4 regions of the Acerihabitans sp. TG2 genome follow, and region 2 is predicted to be linked to each of the others. Evidence: predicted binding sites of a transcription regulator. Region 2 holds the regulator's gene; each other region holds the start of a gene.

Region 1 (2,209 bases), on a different contig from region 2:
GCTTAACTTCAGCGGCGCGGCCGATCGTTATGATCATCGTCTGGATGAAGACGACTACAGCCAGGCCGGTGATTTGTTCCGCTTAATGAGCCCGCAGCAAAAAAGCCAACTGTTGATGAATATTACCCGGTCCATGGATAGCGTGAGTCGCGACGTACAAATCCGCCAGGTGGGGCATTTTCTGAAAGCCGATGTGGATTATGGCCGGGGGGTAGCAGACGGATTAGGCATTGCACTGTCGGATGCCAGTGGTGAGTCGAGCTAGTGACGCCTGCGGCGACATAAATGACCCATCATTAAAACAACATTGCGTTCAATCGCGTTCCAGACTGTCGATATGATCGAGTCTGGAGCGTGATGTATTACTCACGCTTGAGGCGATGACTGTTTGCCAGCCACAGAGTGATGACCAACAACAGGATCGCGGCCGAATAGTAGAGGGTATCCTGTGGGTTTTTATGATCAACGATAATCAGACGAATAATCGCGGTAATGCCGATATAAATAAAGTAGCGCAACGGGAAATGATAACCTGACTGGAAGTATTTCACGATCAGCGCGATAAATTCAAAGTAAAGAAAGTAGTTAACAATGCCTTCAATCAGCAAAAACGAGGACTTTTGTTCATCGGTATTGAGCATCGCCCAGGCGAGATGCTGGGTTTCTTTACCTAAAAAGACAATCAGTATCAGGGCCAGGCAGATTAGGCCAATGTTTAATATCATCTGCAGCGTACTCGCCACACGCAGACTGGTAATCATAAGGGTGCCTCGGGGTTGACCATCCAAACGGATCATTTTGATACATAAGCATAACATATTTTTATGTGATTCAGATCACATTTCATAACGGCATGTTGCCCCACAAGTGCGGCATGCCTAGAGCCGATATTCCTACAACCTACAACCTCGAATCCCGAATCCCGAATCCCGAATCTCGAATCTATAATCTATAATCTATAATCTATAATCTATAATCTATAATCCACAATTCACAATCCTGGATCGAGTCATTTTAATGCTTAGCTATTTTTTATAAAATTAATTAATTTAACATAGAAATCATTCCACAGATAAACATTGGCATTTATATTATATTAAATATGTGTGCTATTTTTTATTTTATAATAATGGATCAATATGATAGAAAGGGTTTCACAGATGATGCATTATCGCTAAATAGCAGCTTTCAGGGACGGGGGAGTCATGTGGATTTTTTTTGCCATTTCGCTGGTTTTACTGCCGATTAAACGTGATATTTCAGTATGGGTGCTCTTATTGACGTTGTGTTTAGCCTATATTAACCAGGTCATTGACCTCAGTGCAGTGGCATTTCTCGTTTTGTTATTATTGTTTGCACAAACAACCAGCAGAATCGCTCACGATAGCCTAGGACATCTGGTGAGAGAAGCAATATTACTCTTGGCGGCAATCGCCCTATTCACCCATCATATCCCGGGTTTTCACAACGTAAAAGCGTTAGATGCCGTCATCGCCGGCACACATAGCGCGCCATTCACCCTGTATTTCAATGTCGATAAAGCATTAATTCCCTTTTTGCTGTTTTCGGCCTTTCCCACCCTGTTTTATCGTCAGCGCACGGCAAAACATCCACTATGGCAATGGATGCTGTTGATGCTCAGTCTGCCAGGACTACTCTTCCTGGCGGTGGGATTAAAGGGTTTGACAATCGAGCTCCATAATCCGCCGTGGTTGTGGACATTCATCTTGGCCAATCTTTTTTTTGTTTCCCTGGCGGAAGAAGCCTTATTCCGTGGTTATCTACAGCAGCGCTTAGCGATGTGGTTGGGGGACTATACTGCATTATTTATCACCGCAGTCACCTTTGGTCTGGTACATTGTTCCGGCGGCATGCTTATGGTGATCTTTGCCGGTCTGGCCGGAATACTCTACGGGCTGAGCTGGATGTGGAGCGGCAGACTGTGGGTGTCCACCCTATTCCATTTTTCCCTGAACATAATCCATTTATTATTTTTTACCTATCCATTTTATCAGCGTTAATAGCCTTCTTTCGGGGCCAACCGCGCAAGATACAACTTCTCCGCGGTGGCCCCTATGATACCTTAACCGACGTATGGCTATCTTTTCCCTGTCCTCGCATCCACCCTAGCACTACAGCATTGCGTCATCGCTTAGTGGCGGCACCTCGCTGGCGTTAGCGGCAGACAGTTGCCTCCAAGGAAATCCTC
Region 2 (2,209 bases):
CCTAAATATTCCGATGGTTTTGGGCCAAAACCGGCGGATATCGTCCACGTACCGTTCAACGATTTGGCTGCGGTAAAAGCCGTGATGGATGATCATACTTGCGCGATTGTCGTCGAACCTATTCAGGGTGAAGGGGGCATTATGCCTGCCACACCAGAGTTCCTGCAGGGATTGCGTGATCTGTGCGATGAATACCAGGCGCTGTTGGTCATGGATGAAGTACAGTGTGGCATGGGGCGCACCGGCAAGTTATTTACCTATATGCACTACGGCGTGTTGCCCGATATCCTGACCACGGCAAAAGCCTTGGGTGGCGGGTTTCCCATCAGCGCCATGCTGACCACCGAAGATATTGCTTCGGTGATGACGGTAGGTACCCATGGCACCACCTACGGGGGTAACCCACTGGCCTGTGCGGTGGCGGAAGCCGCCTTGGATGTGATTAATACGCCGGCAGTGCTGGCGGGCATCAATGAACGACACGACCGCTTTATCAGCGCCCTGGAGAAGATAAACCAAAAATACCATCTGTTTGAGGACGTCCGTGGTATGGGCTTGCTATTGGGCGCCGCGTTACAGCCCCAGTACCATGGGCGCGCGCGCGAATTCCTGCATGCCAGTGCGGCTGAAGGTGTGATGCTGCTGGTCGCCGGTCCGGACGTGATGCGTTTTGCGCCATCGCTGGTGGTGGGGTTCGACGATATTGAACTGGGCATGGCGCGCTTTGAAAAAGCCGTGGCCAAGGTTGTCGGCGCTGATGACTAAGCGGTGCGCCGGGTGTTCGTTATTCCCGGCGTTCTTTTAACCGGCGCGACAACGTATTCGCTAACGACGAGCTCACGAAAAAAAAGCGTGGCGCAAGGCACCACGCCCGTTTTATGACACTATCAGCGCGTACCGTAAACGACAATAGTTTTCCCGTGCGCGGAGATGAGGTTTTGATCTTCCAACATTTTCAGAATACGTCCTACCGTTTCACGCGAGCAGCCGACGATCTGGCCTATTTCCTGACGGGTAATCTTGATTTGCATACCGTCGGGATGGGTCATGGCATCGGGTTGCTTCGCCAGATTCAACAGGGTTTGGGCAATTCGCCCGGTAACGTCCAAAAATGCCAAGTTACCCACTTTTTCGGAGGTGACTTGTAAACGATTGGCCATTTGTGCGGACAAACGCATCAATATATCCGGATTCACCTGGATCAACTGGCGAAATTTCTTATATGAAATCTCGGCCACTTCACAGGCGGTTTTCGCCCGTACCCAGGCACTACGTTCTTGACCTTCCTCGAATAAGCCTAGTTCACCAATGAAATCCCCCTGGTTAAGATAGGAGAGGATCATCTCTTTGCCTTCTTCATCCTTAATCAGCACCGCGACGGCACCTTTAACGATGTAATAAAGCGTTTCTGCTTTTTCGCCCTGATGTATAAGCGTACTCTTCGATGGATACTTATGAATATGGCAATGTGACAGGAACCATTCGAGAGTAGGGTCTGTTTGCGGTTTGCCAAGAACCATTCGTTGTTATCCTCTTTTGTCATCGCTGTCCTGATGAAGGACAGCGTATTCCCTATTACGACGCTGTGCTATTTCTCTTACTCCGCAGTAAACGGAGCGACGTAAGGGAACATATTAGGGTCTGGTTTTAGTGATGTTCTGATCGGACTCTTGCCCTTTCATTATCAATGAGCCGATCCAACCTTGTTTTTAACATAGGTTTGATGCAGTGTCTTCTGTTGTCTTGCATCAGCATGATGTATGTTCGCTAACATTGCCACTTTTCAGACAAATATGTAGTCTGGTGTAACGCTTTTCATCTGGAGTCATCTCATGCAAGCACGGGTAAAGTGGGTCGAGGGATTGTCATTTATGGGTGAGTCCGCCTCGGGCCATCAGGTTTTAATGGATGGCAATGCCGGAGAAAAGGCGCCGAGTCCTATGGAAATGGTATTAATGTCGGTTGGTGGGTGCAGTGCGATAGATGTGGTATCGATTTTACAAAAAGGGCGGCAGGATGTACGTGACTGTGAAGTGAAACTGACGTCTGAACGTCGTGACGAGGCGCCGCGTATATTTACCTATATCAATCTACATTTCATCGTAACCGGCAGCGATCTTAGCGACAAATCAGTCGAAAGGGCGGTAGCGCTTTCAGCGGAAAAATACTGTTCTGTGTCGCTGATGCTGGGCCAGTCGGTGCGAATGAC
Region 3 (2,209 bases), on a different contig from region 2:
ACCCGGTGCACATGGTTGGCGTTTAACCACATCGATCCACGATGTCCCATGGTGATAATTAAGTTTTTCAATCCCTTGGCCAATAATGTCCGCCCGGCGCGCAGGATATTTTCCTCGCTGTCTACCGGCATGCCGGTGAGGATTTCCAGCTCAGTTTCATTTGGCATAAAAAAATCGCACTGGCAGGCATAGTTAATATCCAGTTCCCGGCTGGCCGGTGCGGGATTGAGAATGATGGGAATATGGTATTTTCGTCCAAGATCAATGGCGTGATACACGCTAGCCAGGGGGATTTCCAACTGCAGGATAATCAGCCGGCATTGTTTAAGCTGTTGCTCTGCACGATCAATATCTGCCGGGAGTAGATGGTTGTTGGCGCCCTTGATGATTAAAATTCGGTTAAAGGAATCCCGATCAACAAATATTGGCGCTACGCCGCTGGATACCCCGGGCACCGTTTCAACAAAGCGGGTGTTTATGCCGTAGCGTTGCAGATTATTGACGGTATTATCGGCGAACATATCTTCACCGACTTTGCCGATCATCATCACACCCGCCCCCAGCTTGGCGGCCGCCACCGCCTGATTGGCCCCTTTACCGCCGCAGCCAATCTCGAAATCTGGTGCTTCCAGGGTTTCGCCAATTTTTGGCATTTCAGTGATATAGGTAATTAAGTCCACCATGTTGGAACCGATAACTGCAATATCCATAATTATTAGCCCTCAATTATTTCACTGTATTCAATGTTATTTTAGTCACACTAACAACTCATAAATGTTATTAACGTGACACCAATCACAGCTCGAATTGATAAAATGCCGAAATTATGCCTATTGAAAGCGGTGTTTTAATGTTAGTATTTTAACATTATTAAATGACCATCCCCACCAAGGACTGTAAAATGACTCAACCAGAAATTGATTTTGCCCGGTATATCGACCATACCCTGCTGGCCATGGATGCCACCGAGGCGCAAATCGCCACGCTCTGTGACGAAGCCAAACGGTTTAGTTTCTATTCTGTATGTGTGAATTCCGGTTACGTTCCCTTCGCTGCGCAATCACTTCGCGGCTCGGCAGTGAAAGTCTGTTCGGTGATCGGTTTTCCGCTGGGCGCAGCCCTCACTTGTGCCAAGGTCTTCGAGGCACAGGCCGCTATCACCGCAGGGGCGCAGGAAATTGATATGGTAATTAACGTTGGCTGGCTGAAAAGTGGAAAAATGGATGCGGTAGCCGCCGATATCAGAGCAGTCCATGAGGTTTGCGCCGCTATTCCATTGAAGGTAATATTGGAAACTTGTTTGTTAACTCCACAACAAATTGTCGAAGTTTGCCAGATTTGTCGCGAGTTAAAGGTCGCTTTTGTGAAAACGTCCACCGGCTTTAGCACCGGCGGAGCACGGGAAGATGACGTCAAATTAATGCGTCAGACGGTAGGTGAGCAGATCGGAGTGAAAGCCTCCGGCGCTGTACGCGATCGTCAAACCGCCAAAACCATGATCCTGGCCGGCGCGACCCGCATCGGCACCAGCTCCGGCGTAGCCATTGTGTCGGGAACGGCGGCGACCAGCGATTATTAATGACAGGATCCGGTGGATACCGGATCTCATGACGCAGGATGTCTTATGGAAACGCGGCGCGAAGAAAGGATTAATAAGCTCATTACCGCATTGAAGCGGGAAGATAAGCTTCATCTGAAAGATGCCGCCGTCCTGCTGGGCGTCTCGGAAATGACCATCAGGCGCGATCTGAGCGCCGAACCCGGCTTGGTGGTACTGCTGGGTGGTTATGTGGTCAACGACCCGAAAAACAGCAAAGTCACTCATTATTTTGTTTCGGATCAAAAGGCTAAACATGTTCAAGAGAAAAACATCGCCGGTCGTCTGGCGGCGCAGTTAATCGATCCGGATGATACGGTCTTTTTCGACTGCGGTACCACCACGCCATTAATTATTGATGCCATAGACGAGGATCTGCCATTTACCGCCGTGTGTTATTCCCTTAACACTTTCCTGGCGTTACAGGATCTGCCGAACTGTAAGGTGATACTCTGCGGCGGCGAATTTCATCCCGCCAACTGTATTTTTACCCCACTGACCCAGTACTCAATCCTGGATAATATCTGTCCGGACAAAGCCTTTATCTCCGCGGCCGGTGTTGATATTGGTTACGGTGCGACCTGTTTTAACTTTGATGAACTCACCATGAAA
Region 4 (2,209 bases), on a different contig from region 2:
TTGAGGATCAAGAGTGGGAGCGTTTTTTCCAAACCAATGTCATGTCTGGCATACGGCTGTCGCGCTTTTATTTGCAAGGTATGCTTGACCGCGATTGGGGCCGTATCGTTTTTATTTCCTCCGAGTCAGCACTCAATATCCCGCCAGATATGATTCACTACGGCATGACAAAAACGGCACAGCTCGCCGTGGCCGGTGGTTTGGCCAGGCTGGCTGCCGGCAGTCAGGTGACGGTCAACTCCGTCTTGCCCGGTCCGACGCTTTCCGACGGCGTCAGGGCGATGCTGAAGGATTCCGCCCAACACGCGGGAGTCAGTATCGAACAAGCGGGTACGGATTTTGTTCGTCAGCAGCGCAGCACCTCAATTCTTCAACGTTTGGCTACACCCGAAGAAGTGGCTAATCTGGTAGTTTATACCTGTTCGAGACAGGCATCGGCGACTACCGGCGCCGCGCTACGAGTGGACGGTGGTGTAGTAAATAGCATAGTTTGACCCGATTTTGGTTATCAACCGCCTGCACTTGACCGGCAGGCGGATATTGGCGTTTTTCTGCAGCAAACACAGAGTCATTCACCCTTTTTTATCACAATGCCTTCCTTTAACCACGCAAAAATGACGTTCTTGGCGACATTAAGCGCGCTGGCCTCATGCTGGGGAAAAATGATCCCTGTTCAACGGCAAGCAAAGAGGGCGCCGAAATGATATTCGTTGCGGGGACAAAAATTTGTTGATTCCACTGTGAGTCACGCAGTGGATAAGGCATAATCAGCTCAGAATTTTTGTTAATGGAATGTAAAGGTATTGCTATGCAAAATGCATTACAGGCAGAAATAGAGCTAAAAAAAACGCGTGCCATCACCACCGTCGCCAAAGTTGTCTTTCCCACCACGATTAATCATCACTCTACGCTATTCGGCGGCACCGCCTTGGCTTGGATGGATGAAGTTTCATTTATTACCGCTACCCGATTTTGCCACAAGCGGCTGGTCACAGTATCGACGGAAAAAATCAGTTTTACCCGCCCTATCCCTTCCGGCACCATCATTGAACTGGTGGGAACCGTGGCCCGGGTTGGCACAACCAGTATCACCGTGGATGTGTCTATTTTTTTGGAAAATATGTACGCCGAAGGTCGGGAAGAAGTCGTACATGGCAGCTTTAATTTCGTTGCGGTGGATGATAAGGACAAAGCCATACCGCTGTTTTAATGTTGACAATATGCAACGTTAAATTCCGTTCCCGGCCCATCAAAGCCGTAGCGCTTTTGCCCTCCTGGTAAAAACATGCTCTTTATTATGTGATCCACATCACATATCATTGCATTTTTGTGATGAAGGTCATACTATTGATACATCAAGAGTCAATAGTACACAGGGTAACCTGATGAGGGGAAGCGTATGAAATTCCGTAAATTTCTGAAAAAAATTCTGCTATCTTATGTTAATACTGTTAAAGACGTGCCGCCAGGTGCCATGTATTAAGATCGGATAGTGAGAAAGCTGCCGCTTGGCAGCTTTTTTTTTGTCTGAATCGGCCGATTATCATCAAGCCATAATCCGTAGACATCAGCAAATACGGCAGCCATGAAGGCTGTTTTTTTCCCCTCAATCCGGCAGAGAATGCTTGCGTGCGCTAGGTTGTGGAGCAACATATCCAGTCGCAAAGGAGGGCAATGTCAGTAACCAGGTTTCCCGTTCGGCTTCCAACACCGCACCGTGCGTAGCATCTTCGTGATAATCACCCGAGGTCGTCTTCACCGTGGGCGGCAGTGTGAACGTAGCCCTGCGGATCTGCTGTTGGTAGCGTTTTTCACCGGTGGCATTATCTGCCCATGACAGCAACGGCACCGGACGCACGCGGATCTGATCGAGGGTTTTGTACGGCCACGGCACATTATCGTCAGTAAAATTCGCCATGAAACTCAGCGACTTCAGCACGCTGCCGCCCTGTGGTGTCTGGTAATGCCAGAGATCGATGCCGTTTTTTTGTGCCAGCACCGCCATCATGCTAATCGCCTGCAAATTGAAATAGCTGTAGTGAAATGAGCGGGTGCGCGCCAGCTCCGCAGGCTGAGTACCGTCAGGTTGGAGCTGTACATCCAGTTTTTTTTCCATCAGCGTCGCCATATGGCGGATCACCGCGTTATCGCCGAGATACCACGCAATGCCTGCAACCTGCGTGAGGTACCAGTTCCCGTGATTATTCTT

What was found. The regulator CRP, encoded in region 2, controls carbon source genes, mostly activating them, when cyclic AMP is high. The targets are predictions, from matches to a motif close to ATGTGANNNNNNTCACAT.
Region 1: psiE (phosphate-starvation-inducible protein PsiE) is a predicted target of CRP. The motif match lies at 825-842, and genes of this name have one in related genera.
Region 3: deoC (deoxyribose-phosphate aldolase) is a predicted target of CRP. The motif match lies at 744-761, and genes of this name have one in related genera.
Region 4: azuC (stress response protein AzuC) is a predicted target of CRP. The motif match lies at 1,298-1,315, and genes of this name have one in related genera.

The regions. Positions count from the first base shown of each region.
Region 1 is NZ_JAYGJO010000024.1:66,210-68,418, forward strand. Features, by position in the region: gene SJI19_RS18695 (catalase) at 1-265, shown strand, start outside; gene psiE (phosphate-starvation-inducible protein PsiE) at 363-761, opposite strand; gene SJI19_RS18705 (CPBP family intramembrane glutamic endopeptidase) at 1,206-2,021, shown strand; gene SJI19_RS18710 (S8 family peptidase) at 2,133-2,209, opposite strand, start outside.
Region 2 is NZ_JAYGJO010000009.1:14,574-16,782, reverse strand. Features, by position in the region: gene argD (bifunctional acetylornithine/succinyldiaminopimelate transaminase) at 1-765, shown strand, start outside; gene crp (cAMP-activated global transcriptional regulator CRP) at 888-1,520, opposite strand; gene SJI19_RS10035 (OsmC family protein) at 1,833-2,209, shown strand, end outside.
Region 3 is NZ_JAYGJO010000022.1:76,657-78,865, forward strand. Features, by position in the region: gene rbsK (ribokinase) at 1-710, opposite strand, end outside; gene deoC (deoxyribose-phosphate aldolase) at 902-1,579, shown strand; gene deoR (DNA-binding transcriptional repressor DeoR) at 1,625-2,209, shown strand, end outside.
Region 4 is NZ_JAYGJO010000008.1:50,468-52,676, reverse strand. Features, by position in the region: gene SJI19_RS09390 (SDR family NAD(P)-dependent oxidoreductase) at 1-494, shown strand, start outside; gene SJI19_RS09385 (acyl-CoA thioesterase) at 809-1,210, shown strand; gene azuC (stress response protein AzuC) at 1,400-1,483, shown strand; gene SJI19_RS09380 (alginate lyase family protein) at 1,607-2,209, opposite strand, start outside.